One region of the Virgibacillus ihumii genome, then DNA from elsewhere that is predicted to be linked to it. Evidence: riboswitches for the same ligand, from Rfam matches in the RefSeq annotation. Region 1 holds a riboswitch; each other region holds the start of a gene.
The links. Region 1 has a riboswitch for S-adenosylmethionine ahead of ssuE (NADPH-dependent FMN reductase). Riboswitches for the same ligand answer to the same signal wherever they lie in the genome.
Positions count from the first base shown of each region.

Region 2: it holds a riboswitch for S-adenosylmethionine, as region 1 does, so the genes downstream of both, HUX68_RS07155 (methionine ABC transporter ATP-binding protein) here and ssuE (NADPH-dependent FMN reductase) in region 1, are expected to answer to the same signal.
Region 3: it holds a riboswitch for S-adenosylmethionine, as region 1 does, so the genes downstream of both, HUX68_RS11740 (PLP-dependent aspartate aminotransferase family protein) here and ssuE (NADPH-dependent FMN reductase) in region 1, are expected to answer to the same signal.

Region 1 is NZ_CACVAN010000001.1:2,910,182-2,914,449, reverse strand. Features, by position in the region: gene HUX68_RS14240 (LLM class flavin-dependent oxidoreductase) at 1-1,142, opposite strand, end outside; gene ssuE (NADPH-dependent FMN reductase) at 1,174-1,713, opposite strand; SAM riboswitch class I at 2,175-2,282, opposite strand; gene HUX68_RS14230 (hypothetical protein) at 2,442-2,687, opposite strand; tRNA gene HUX68_RS14225 (tRNA-Thr) at 2,854-2,926, opposite strand; tRNA gene HUX68_RS14220 (tRNA-Asn) at 2,931-3,005, opposite strand; rRNA gene rrf (5S ribosomal RNA) at 3,135-3,250, opposite strand; rRNA gene HUX68_RS14210 (23S ribosomal RNA) at 3,412-4,268, opposite strand, start outside.
Region 2 is NZ_CACVAN010000001.1:1,424,022-1,428,289, forward strand. Features, by position in the region: gene HUX68_RS07145 (MetQ/NlpA family ABC transporter substrate-binding protein) at 1-338, opposite strand, end outside; gene HUX68_RS07150 (methionine ABC transporter permease) at 354-1,022, opposite strand; gene HUX68_RS07155 (methionine ABC transporter ATP-binding protein) at 1,012-2,043, opposite strand; SAM riboswitch class I at 2,139-2,250, opposite strand; gene HUX68_RS07160 (thioredoxin family protein) at 2,317-2,637, opposite strand; gene HUX68_RS07165 (toprim domain-containing protein) at 2,639-2,992, opposite strand; gene gcvH (glycine cleavage system protein GcvH) at 3,190-3,573, opposite strand; gene HUX68_RS07175 (arsenate reductase family protein) at 3,637-3,993, opposite strand; gene HUX68_RS07180 (acyl-CoA dehydrogenase family protein) at 4,184-4,268, opposite strand, start outside.
Region 3 is NZ_CACVAN010000001.1:2,439,898-2,444,165, forward strand. Features, by position in the region: gene megL (methionine gamma-lyase) at 1-27, opposite strand, end outside; gene rarD (EamA family transporter RarD) at 408-1,310, shown strand; SAM riboswitch class I at 1,390-1,505, shown strand; gene HUX68_RS11740 (PLP-dependent aspartate aminotransferase family protein) at 1,595-3,307, shown strand; gene HUX68_RS11745 (hypothetical protein) at 3,277-3,450, opposite strand; gene HUX68_RS11750 (homoserine dehydrogenase) at 3,603-4,268, shown strand, end outside.

The sequences.
Region 1 (4,268 bases):
TCTGCAATTTGTTCGGGTGAACCTGCGATATATCCGCTCATGCCGCCAATTCCGACAAAATCTTTTATCTCTCCAACGGTCCATTGTTTATCCGGGTCTATGTTTGTAAAACTTTCCAGCGCAGAGCGGATTGAATCGTTTTCGATGTACTCAATAACCTGATCCTCTTCATATGCTGACAAATCAATTCCTGTCCATCCACCGAATAAAGCAGATGCACCTTCATGACTGATATATTTTTTGTAGTCTTCCAGTTTTTCCAGTGCGTCCGATTCCGTTTTTCCAACAATTGGTGTCAGCATGGTTAATATTTTTATCTCATCCTGGGACCTGTTCGTTTTGGCAATATCCTCACGCAAGCGTCTCACCGTCTCTTTGGCGGCATTTTTGGTAGGCGAACCAATAAAGACCAATTCCGCATGCTTTGAGGCAAAAGCTCTTCCCTTTGGTGATGCGCCAGCCTGATACAATACTGGGGTTCTTTGTTTGGACGGTTCAGATAAATGAGCACCGGGAACCTTATAGTATTTTCCTTCATGATGGATATCATGTACCTTGTCTGGATCAGTGTATACACCATTTTCTTTATCCAATTTTACTGCATCACTTTCCCAGCTTTCTTCCCAGAGTTTGTAACAAACATCGACATATTCCGCTGCAATATCATACCGTTCATCATGTTTAATCTGACCGGCCCTCCCCATATTGACCGCCGCACTCTTAAGATAAGACGTAACAATATTCCAGCCGACCCGTCCATTTGTCAGATGATCAAGCGTCGTCATCCGACGGGCAAATAAATATGGATGTTCATGCGTCACGGAAGAGGTTACCCCGAACCCGAGATGATTTGTAACCGCAGCCATTAACGGTACAATCAGCAGCGGATCATTCACCGGTGCCTGAGCTCCCTGCCGTACCGCTGCATCTCTTGATCCTTTATAAACATCATACGTGCCAAGCACATCTGCAATAAATACCGCATCAAATCTTCCGCGCTCCAACAGTTTAGCAAGTTCAATCCAATAACTGCTGTCCTTATAACGATGTGACTCATCTTCCGGGTGTGTCCAAAGACCCGGTGACTGATGTCCTGGAGTATTCATATCGAATGCATTTAAGTAAATTCGTTTATTTACCATTCTATCCAGCCCCTTTCAGTATCAAATTAGATTAATTCCAAACAACCCCGCCGTTTACTAGTTCCGTAAAATAATACAACTGTTTTTTCGTCCGTTCCAAAATTTCCCGATCAATAATTGGGTTTTCACTATATTTATCTATTTGACTATCCAGCAAATAAAGTCCTTTCAGATTATACCCCTTTAATGTTGCAAGTACCGGCTTTAACGTATACTCAATTGCCAACAAATGTGAAGCACTTCCACCCGTCATCAATGGCAATACCGGGGTATGCTGTAATACATCCTGCGGCAGCACATCAATCAAGGACTTCAATGCTCCGGAATATGCACCCTTATATACAGGTGATCCCACAATCACGCCGTTTGCCTTCCGAATCATCGCCGCAATATCCTGAACGATGGGATGTTCCCAATTTCCGGTAAACAAATCTTTATAAGGCAAATCCCGGACTGAAATATGCGTCACCGTAAAATGCTCCTCTGTTAACAAGTTCCCTAAATATTTCAGCACCTGGTCCGAACGTGAAGTTACAGAGGGGCTTCCTGATAAAATAACAATTTCACTCATTTCAACCATCCTTTCCTGTTTAGAAAACTTGGTTGTCACCAAACCTTTGGGTGACGACCATAGTTGCACTTATGCAATGAGGCTGGGACAAAAGTATTTTATCAAAAGAAAATACGAATTAACTTAGTTGAGGAATCTAGCCGCTCCGGAAATATACTTCGCTTTCACTTTCGAGCATAAGTGCGACATCAGCTCAAGGAAATCACTTTCGCTGTGTCTTCTTTACCGCGGGCGGCTGTTGAGCCTCTTCGTGCTTCGCACTCAGAGTCTCACCTAGGCCTTTCCTCCCGCAGGAGTCTACGCATATTTCCTCCGCTAAAATAGAGTATTGTCCGTCTTTTCTTATACATTTATTTGTTTTGTTCCAACCCCATCTGCTAAAAAGTACGCCGAAAAAATGCGTCAAAAAACCCCCTTTCCTTGGATAAGAAAAGAGGGTTACTTGCGATTATTGGAATCCGCCCTTATCTTCCAAGAAATTAATCTTGCTGGATTTAGCACCTTTCTGACAATGTCAGAGGTTGCTGAAGCTTCACAGGGCCAGATCCCTCAGCTTCTCTGGATAAGATATTTTATTATTACAGCCCATTATATTCCAATTAGTCTGATAAATCAAGTGGGTTTTTAAATTAATTAGTGTTTTCCATTATCGGATGACATTAAAATGGTTATATGGTTTTGATATTAGGGTGGCGGCGGTTGTTTGTTTATATTTAGTAATTCCCTTGCTATTTTTCATCCTCTAGGACACCAAATACTTCAAAAGGTGAGCGACCAGGGAAAAAAGTACGCGTTATTATGAGCGCTTCTGAAAAATAGAAATCATTTCTCATCTCCCCCTCATGTTCATCAAAGATTGTTCCAATCTGATAAATCCTTTCATAAACCTCATTTGGCGTGATTTTTAAACAATCAGCTAGGTCCTCCATTGTCAATCCGGATTTCTTCATTTCAACAACCAATTTTTTATACATTAACAAAATGCCCCTTTTTTATGCCAGCTTGATAATTAAAAGCCCATTTATGGTCTTTTTCCTTCGACGGTTAGAAAAAGCCAAATTTTAGTCTGCAAAACAAACATTCTTAGAATAATTATAAAAAAACGCCTATACCTATTGGAGGATAAGCGTTTAAAATATAAGCTTCCAAGCGGACTCGAACCGCTGACCCCTTCCTTACCATGGAAGTGCTCTACCGGCTGAGCTATGGAAGCATGATGGCTCCACAGGCAGGAATCGAACCTGCGACTAATCGGTTAACAGCCGATCGCTCTACCGCTGAGCTACTGTGGAATAATAATAACTAATTGGTATGTTACCCAAATATACTGCTATTTATAGCATTTCATATTACAAAAACCTGGCTGTTCACCAAGTTTTTACTATCAGAAAGCCTGCTTAAAAACAAGCTTATTATTAATGGCCTGGCGGCGTCCTACTCTTGCAGGGGCAAAGCCCCAACTACCATCGGCGCTGGAGAGCTTAACTGCTGTGTTCGGCATGGGAACAGGTGTGACCTCTCCGCTATTGCTACCAGACCTTCGGGCTGGAACCATGACATCTTTCGTCACGATGTTCTCCCTCATTTTTCAAGACAAGATATATTATAGGCATTTTCGATAAAAAATGCAAGAGCTATTCAGGAATTTATACCCTGAAAACTGAATAAGCGTATATGCAACGCACCATCAAAAGCTGTTTAGTTAAGTCCTCGATCGATTAGTATCCGTCAGCTCCACGTGTCACCACGCTTCCACCTCGGACCTATCTACCTCATCGTCTCTGAGGGATCTTACTCACTCGAAGTGATGGGAAGTTTCATCTTGAGGGGGGCTTCATGCTTAGATGCTTTCAGCACTTATCCTTGCCACACGTAGCTACCCAGCTGTGCTCCTGGCGGAACAACTGGTACACCAGCGGTGTGTCCATCCCGGTCCTCTCGTACTAAGGACAGCTCCTCGCAAACTTCCAACGCCCACGACGGATAGGGACCGAACTGTCTCACGACGTTCTGAACCCAGCTCGCGTACCGCTTTAATGGGCGAACAGCCCAACCCTTGGGACCGACTACAGCCCCAGGATGCGATGAGCCGACATCGAGGTGCCAAACCTCCCCGTCGATGTGAACTCTTGGGGGAGATAAGCCTGTTATCCCCGGGGTAGCTTTTATCCGTTGAGCGATGGCCCTTCCATGCGGAACCACCGGATCACTAAGCCCGACTTTCGTCCCTGCTCGACTTGTAGGTCTCGCAGTCAAGCTCCCTTCTGCCTTTACACTCATGCGAATGATTGCCAACCATTCTGAGGGAACCTTTGGGCGCCTCCGTTACCTTTTGGGAGGCGACCGCCCCAGTCAAACTGCCCGCCTGACACTGTCTCCGGACCGGATTACGGCCCTGGGTTAGAAGGTCCGTACAGCCAGGGTGGTATCCCACGTGTGCCTCCACCGAAGCTGGCGCTCCGGGTTCTATGGCTCCCACCTATCCTGTACAAGCTGTACCAACATTCAATATCAGGCTACAGTAAAGCTCCACGGGGTCTTTCCGTCCTGTCGCG
Region 2 (4,268 bases), 1.5 Mb from region 1:
ATCCCCATAGGTTCGATATGGATGCCACCAAGGTGTGTAAAATTATAACCGAGTTCTTCCTTTTGTGTTTTTAAATATGGAATATGCTGAAAATAGTTTGCATCAATTTCACCGTTGGACAGGTCTTTATTTGGCAGTATATAATCCTGATATTCCTCAATTTTAAGGGTAATACCCTTTTCCTTCAAAATTGGCTTTGCTTTCTCCAAAATTTTTGCATGTGGTGTACTGGATGCACCAACTTCAATAACATTGTCTTTCGCGCTGGATTCCTCCCCACCGCACGCTGCGAGTATCAAAATAAATAATACAGATAATAGTGCCAAAATCTTTTTCATCTGAATTCTCCCCTTTTATCTTTTATCTAATTTTTTGGAAATAAAGTCTCCAATGAACTGAAAAATAAATACAATAATTACAATTAAGATTGTACAAATCAGAACGACATCAAATTCCTGGCGTTGAAAACCAAAGAAATAAGCGTAACTTCCAAGTCCACCTGCACCGATAACACCTGCCATCGCAGTGTAGCTGATTAGCGCAATGGCGGTTACGGTCAGACCTGATACAAGTGCAGGCATCGATTCCGGCAACAGAACCCGAAAAATTATTGTCAAGCTTTTAGCACCCATTGATTTGGCTGCCTCGATGACACCTTTGTCCACTTCTTTCAGGGCAATTTCAACAAGCCTTCCGTAAAAAGGTGCCGAACCGATTATCAAAGCGGGCAACGCGGCATTCGGTCCGCGGACTGTACCGATTAAAAAGTCAGTAAAAGGAAAAAGCAGTAAAATCAGTATAATAAACGGTATTGCCCGGGACACATTCACAATGGCTGCAACAATCACGTTAAAAGTTTTATTCTGCCAGATACCGCCTCTATCTGTCAGATAAAGCATTAGCCCTAGTGCAATCCCGAGAACCAGTGTCCCAATCAATGCGAGGACCGTCATATAAAATGTCTCATATGTCGCGATCCATAACTCCTGTGTATCGATATTCGGAAACAACTCAGTCAACATCGCGAACCACCTCCACTTCAACAGAGGTTTCATTCACTATATAGTTAACTGCCTTATCCATTTCAGCCAATTCGCCATCGATCTGGACAAACAGCGTTCCATATGCCCCACGCTGTGTCTGCGTTATTTTCCCCTGCAAAATATTAATGTCAATGGCAAACTTTTTGGCAACTTTACTGACCAATGCCTGATTCGCCGTTTCCCCAATGAAGTGCAAGCGGATGATTTTGCCGCTTTCATACGTTTCAATCAACTTAGTGTAGCCTTCATTCTCGTCACTGGTTCCCATTACCTGTTCCACAAATTTTCTCGTGACCTGTTGCTGGGGTCTCAAAAAGACATCCAGCATATCACCCTGTTCAACAACTTTTCCTTCTTCCATGACCGCAACTCGGTTGCAGATTTTACGAATTACATGCATTTCATGGGTAATCAGGATAACAGTCAGCCCGAGTTTTTTATTGATGTCGACTAAAAGATCAAGAATCGCATTCGTTGTTTCCGGATCAAGTGCTGATGTAGCCTCATCACAGAGGAGCACTTTCGGCCGGTTAGCCAGTGCCCTAGCGATGCCGACCCGCTGTTTCTGTCCGCCGCTCAATTGTGATGGATAGGCATTATCTCTGCCGGACAAGCCAACCAGCTTGATTAATTCCTCTACACGGGCTTCACGTTCACGCTTCGGCACACCGGCGATTTCGAGCGGGAATGCAATATTATCTTTTACTGTCCGCGACCAAAGTAAATTAAAATGCTGAAAGATCATCCCGATTTCCTGTCGCGCCAGTCGCAACTGTTTATTATTCAGTGCTGTAATTTCCTGCTGATTAATGACAATCCGTCCATCTGAAGGATCTTCCAAACGGTTCAAAAGCCGTACAAACGTACTTTTTCCAGCACCGCTGTAGCCTATAACGCCAAATATTTCTCCTTCGTTTATCGAAAGGGTTAAATCGTCAACAGCTGTAATTTCATTCTTATTTGATGTGAATACTTTGCTTAAACCCTCTATTAAAATCAACAAAATCCTCCTTCAGACACTATTATGCGCCATAAAAAATAGAAAAACGTCTTTCCGTAAGAGAACAGAAAGACGTAAAATTGCATCTTCACGTTCTCTCATCTGTCAAAGCAAATGCTTTGCAGGAATTGGCACCTTTCAAATAAAAAATTATTTGAGGTTGCCGCGGTTTCGCAGGGCCAGCCCCTCCACCGCTCAGGATAAGAGAATTCACATATTTAATTAATAAAGTATAAAAATGATATTAGCACGCTTCTTCATGCATGTCAATTATTATTTCACAAATAACTCAGGTTTATATTTCATCAGATAGTTATATATATTTGGAATGGAACGAAATGCATAAACCTTTTCTTTTACCTCGTCCCTGTCCTTAATCAGCAGACACGGAACACTTTCCACTTTATACTCCTGCATCAAATCAGGATTCAGGGATGCATTCATTTCATAAAAAATATGTTCGCCATGTACCGACTCAATTTTATCCAGCATCGATTTTGCCAGACTGCACGTTCCGCAAAATGGTGTGTAAATATATAGTAGAAAACGTTCCTGCTGCAAAACTTCCTCAGTTGCTTCCTGCAAACTTATCACCCTATTGTAAAAAAATCGGATTGACCCTGATACCTTTTCCGGCCAATTCCACTGCTATATCGTGTTCCGGGGTTGCGGCAACTTCGCGGTATTCACCGCTTACATGCATATGTTCGGCATGAGGAAGTTCCCGTGTCAACTGCCGCCGCAATTTAATTCCGGAACTGTCTTCATCCACCAAAATATAGACGTCACGATCGTCCAAATTGTACGTCTCCAGCAGTTCATCAAATCGCTCAACGCCAAGTGTGCCATTCGTGCAAACGACATCCAGTTCTTCCGCTATAACCTTTTTAATTTGCTTCTTGTCGGTCAAACCTTCTACAATAATTATCTTTCCCGGATCATCCGTCATCACCAAATCGCTCCCAGCTGAAAACAGATTCATTTTAAATTATAACACAGCACCCAGTCTGTATTGTTATTTTATGCCTCGATGCAATAATTCATTACGATTACAAAATTCAGCTATCTTTAAGGCTTTATAACATCGACCGTATAAGCTTGCCATCTGCAAAAAGAAAAAAAGCAGGCCTTGAGCCCGCTTTTTCTTTAGTCTTCATCTACAATTTCTTCATATTTTTCAGGTGAAAGCAGTTTATCAAGTTCTGATTCATCTGATGGCTCCACTACAACCATCCATGCTTTGTCGTACGGGGATTCATTAACAAATTCAGGACTGTCTTCCAGTTCTTCATTAATCTCAACTACTTTTCCGCTGATCGGCGCATACAATTCCGATACTGTTTTTACAGATTCTACACTGCCAAAAGGCTCATCCAGTTCGAGTTCATCACCAGCTTCCGGAAGTTCAACAAATACGATGTCACCTAATTCGGATTGTGCAAAGTCGGTAATGCCGATTCGTACTTTGTCACCTTCTTTTTTAACCCATTCGTGCTCTTCTGAATATAACAAATCTTTCGGTAAACTCATTGAAATCCCTCCGATAATAGATTGCATTTTTACTATACTAAGTTCGGGCTGTTTTTTCCAGTACTACTTCCAGGTTTCCTCAAAAACCTCTTCTTTGAAACCAACCGTTACATTTTCTCCATCAGTGACAATCGGCCGTTTAATCAGCATACCGTCAGACGAAAGCAATTCTGCCATTTCTTCTGCATCCGCATCTTTGATTTTTTCCTTTATGTTTTGTTCCCGATATTTCTTCCCACTCGTATTAAAAAATTTTTTAGCTGGCAGACCGCTTTTATCAATCAATTCCAACAGCTTATCTTTAGACGGTGGCGTTTCTACAATATGTACAGGCTTATAATCCAATTTCTGTTCGTCCAGCCACTTTTTTGCCTTTTTACAAGTACCACAGTTCGGATACCAGTAAAATGTCAATCCCATTCCGCATCCCTCCATTTATTCCTATTGGATACATTATAGCAAAAATACGGAAGAATGGTCGACGAAAAAGCTGAGAATAAAAATTCGACGTAATCCATCAACTTCTGGTAATGCCAAACCGCAGTCAATCACGTGCTTGGAAAAAACAAAACTGCAGCACCGGTTAAGGTGAGGCAGTTTTGTTTTCTTCTTACACGTAATATTTTTCAGATTCAATTATTCCCGCTGCAATTTCACGTTTTTTCGCAATTACGTTTGTCGGCGTATGACGGGTC
Region 3 (4,268 bases), 470 kb from region 1:
CTCAAAATGTTTATTTTCGTTTGTCATTCAGAATCCCCCAATTTAAAAAATCTAGTATATTCATATACTACTATCTTATTCTATTCCACAACAATTTGAAAGCGTTTCCCGGGATTTTTACGAGTCGCGGTGATTGCTTTTACCGAAAAAAGAATCTAAACTTGATTTATTTAGCAAATGGCGCAGCGTGTGCACGTTTGCTGCTGGAGTTCGCATATTTGCGGGTGGGTTCGCATGTTTGGGCTGGGAGTTCGCACGTTTGTGCTGGAATTCGCACGTTTGGGCCGGAATTCGCACGTTTGTGGCTTCACTTCGCACGTTTGCGGGTGGGTTCGCACGTTTGAGCTGGGAGTTCGCTCGTTTCAAATTTCAATTCATGCAAAACTATTACAAAGGAGGCTTGCTAATTGGATCAGGAGAATAAACTTGGAATTATCTATGCAGCGGCAGCCTATACACTTTGGGGGTTTCTGCCAATCTATTGGAAACTTGTCCAGCACGTTCCGGCAGATGAAATTCTTGCACACCGCATTCTGTGGTCATTCATTTTTATGATGATCATCGTGCTTGTATCCGGCAAGCTGCGGCCATTTTTCAAGGAGTGCAGACAAATACTGCACGACAAAAAGAAACTGATCGGGATTTCTGCGGCTTCCGTCATTATCAGCATCAACTGGCTGACGTTTATTTGGGCGGTTAACAGTGAACATGTTGTTCAGGCAAGCCTTGGCTATTACATAAATCCGCTTGTCAGTATTTTACTGGGCATGATTGTTTTAAATGAATCTCTAAGCAGACGGCAGCTGCTTTCATTCATCCTGGCGGCGATCGGGGTTATCAATCTCACCATCAGTTTTGGCGTGTTTCCATGGGTCTCCCTCGTATTGGCATTCAGCTTCGGGCTGTATGGACTGTTGAAAAAAATGGTCGATATCGGAGCAATGTTCGGGCTGACGATTGAAACGATGATTGTAACACCGATTGCACTTATTTATCTGGTTGTTATTCCTGGCAGTACGCTTGCACCTGACATAATGCTCTCCAGAAATGGTACTTTACTGTTTGGTGCCGGTATAGCCACGGCGATCCCGCTTCTGCTGTTTGCTGCCGGGGCGAAACGGATTCCGCTGTCAATGGTTGGCTTTCTACAGTACATTGCACCGACTCTTATGCTTGTTCTCGGCGTGTTTTTGTATGACGAACCATTTACACAGGCACATCTTGTTTCATTCCTATTCATTTGGGTGGCATTAATCATCTACATGGGAGCGGCACGGCATAAAAAACCGGTACGCCAAAAAGAAATCTAAATTATTTTAAAAAATCTGTTGACGAACGGCACGGAACATGTATATAATATTCATTAAATTAATTAAAGTTAGTTATATCTTCTTATCAAGAGCGGCGGAGGGATAGGCCCTGTGAAGCCCGGCAACCTAAAAGGCAGTCATTGCTTTGAAAGGTGCTAAATCCTACAGATCAATTTTCGATCTGGAAGATAAGAGGAGGATCGTTGTAAATAACGCCCTCTTCTTAGGAAGAGGGCTTTTTCATTCTCCTCTTCCTCCAGATACAATTCAAGGAGGAATTTTTCATGTCAAACTATCAACTTTTTAACCCGGAAACTAACCTGCTTCACGGCGGACAGCAGCCTGATCCGACTACAGGATCACGCGCGGTGCCAATCTATCAGACTACTTCCTATGTGTTTCGGGATACGGAACATGCGCAGAATCTTTTTGGACTGAAGGAAGCAGGCAATATTTATACCCGTATCGGCAACCCGACCGTTGATGCATTTGAACAGCGGATTACATTACTTGAGGACGGTGCTGCAGCGGTGGCGACTTCATCCGGGATGGCAGCAATTACACTATCCATTTTAAACATCGCCCAAAGTGGAGATGAAATCATCGCCGACAGTAATTTGTACGGCGGGACATATAATCTGTTTGCCAATACACTCCCACGTTATGGCATCGATGTAAAATTTGTCGACGGAACGGACCTGGAACAGATTCGCAGTTCGATAACATCCAAAACAAAAGCAATCTTTGGTGAGACGATCACTAACCCGAGCCTGAATGTATTGGACATTGAAAAGATTGCCGAAATCGCGCATGAAAATGATATTCCGGTTATCATTGATAATACGTTTGCTACACCTTACGTTTCGAAGCCACTAACATGGGGGGCCGACATTGTCATTCATTCCGCAACGAAATGGATCGGCGGCCATGGTACAACAATAGGCGGAGTGGCGATTGACGGCGGCAGATTTGATTGGACAAAAGGGAAATTCCCTGGGTTCACCGAGCCTGACGAAAGCTATCACGGCGTTCGCTATGCGGATCTTGGTCCTGTAGCATTTGCCACAAAACTGCGTGTCCAGTTGCTGCGCGATATTGGTGCATGTCTTGGACCACAGGATGCGTTCCAACTGCTGCAAGGACTGGAAACCCTTCATCTACGGGTGGAGCGACATAATAAAAATGCGGCAGAAGTTGCTGACTTCCTGCAAAATCATCCTGCAGTCGAATGGGTCAACTACCCTGGTTTAAAAGATCATCCATCACACCAGACCGCACAGAAATATTTTCAGATCGGATTTGGTTCGGTGATTACATTTGGTATTAAAGGTGATCGTGATGCTGGACGCAAAGTAATTGATAATATTTCTATCTGGTCCCACGTTGCCAATGTCGGCGACGCTAAATCGCTGATCATTCATCCGGCATCAACGACACACCAGCAGCTGGGTGCTGAAGACCTGAAGCAAAGCGGTGTTACAGAGGAATTAATCCGCCTGTCAGTTGGCCTTGAATCGACTAAGGATACGTTAGCCGACCTGGATCAGGCAATCGCAAATGCAGCCGGTGTTGAAAAAACAATTGAGACGACGGATGCTGATGCCATTAACTGGCTGCTGTCCACCCCATTCAACCGGGAGAACGGACTTCGCAAAAAAACCATTGCTGTCTATGGCGAAACATCGTTCAATAATTTGGATAAATTAGGATTCCAGATCGTTACAGTCGGCAATCATGGGAACTACAACTCATTGCAGGAAATTCCATTTGATGTGGATGCTGTTGCAACGAATAATCAGGCACTGCCTCCTGAGACGATTGAACAGTTTATTAATAAAGAAGGAAAAATTCTTTGGACAGATAATCCGAGCGAAAGTGACCAAACTTTGGAGAATGCCAAAGCCGCCGGAATTACTGTTATTTCCGGAAAGGATGCCTATCAAGAAGCAACCAGACTTCGTAGTGGTCAATCTGATAAAGTACTGACAAACGCATAAGGAAATGCAGCGGACGGGGAGAAGTCTTGGTAAAAAGATTGCCCCCGTCCCGCTTTTTCCGAACCGGTTGATGTTTCGCCCGTGCGGTTGATGTTTTCCCCATACGGTTGATGTTCCGCCTGTGCGGTTGATGTTTTCCCCATACGGTTGATGTTTCACCTGTGCGGTTGATGTTCCGCCTGTGCGGTTGATGTTTTCCCCATACGGTTGAAGTTTCGCCCGTACGGTTGATGTTCCACTCGTACAGTTAATCTTTCTGCTACGTTAAAATTTTTTAAGAAGGGAGTTTTTATTGATGAAACCGATTCAAGTTGCGCTGATTGGTCTTGGGACCGTCGGATGCGGAGTCTACCAAACACTGCATATACACAAGCAGCGCCTGGAAATCGTGCTTGGTGCACCGGTTGAGCTGACAACGGTTGTCATCGAAAACCCGGATAAACACCAAAGGATTGCCGAAAAGGCGCCCATCTCAACAGATATTTCAGATATTCTGTACAACCCGGAAATTGATGTGGTTTTTGAGGCAATCAATGGGAAAGAACCGGCTTTCACCTATTTAAAACAGTGCATTCAAGCCGGAAAACATGTGGTCACTGCCAACAAGGAAATGTTCGCATCACATGGCAGGGAACTGAAGGAACTGGCCAAAACCAATGATGTCCAAATCGGCTATGACGCGACAACAGCCGGTGGTATTCCGATCATCCAAACAATCAGCCAGTTGTTTCGGGCCAATCAGATTCAGCAGGTGCAGGCAATTTTGAACGGTACATCAAACTATATCCTGACTGAGATGCGGGAAAATAAGCTCTCCTTCTCCACTGCACTGAAACAGGCACAAAAATGGGGTTACGCCGAAGCAGATCCAACGAACGATATCGAGGGATATGATGCTTTTTACAAATTGATGATTCTCAGTGAGCTTATTTACGATAAGCAACCTGACCCGGAAAACATC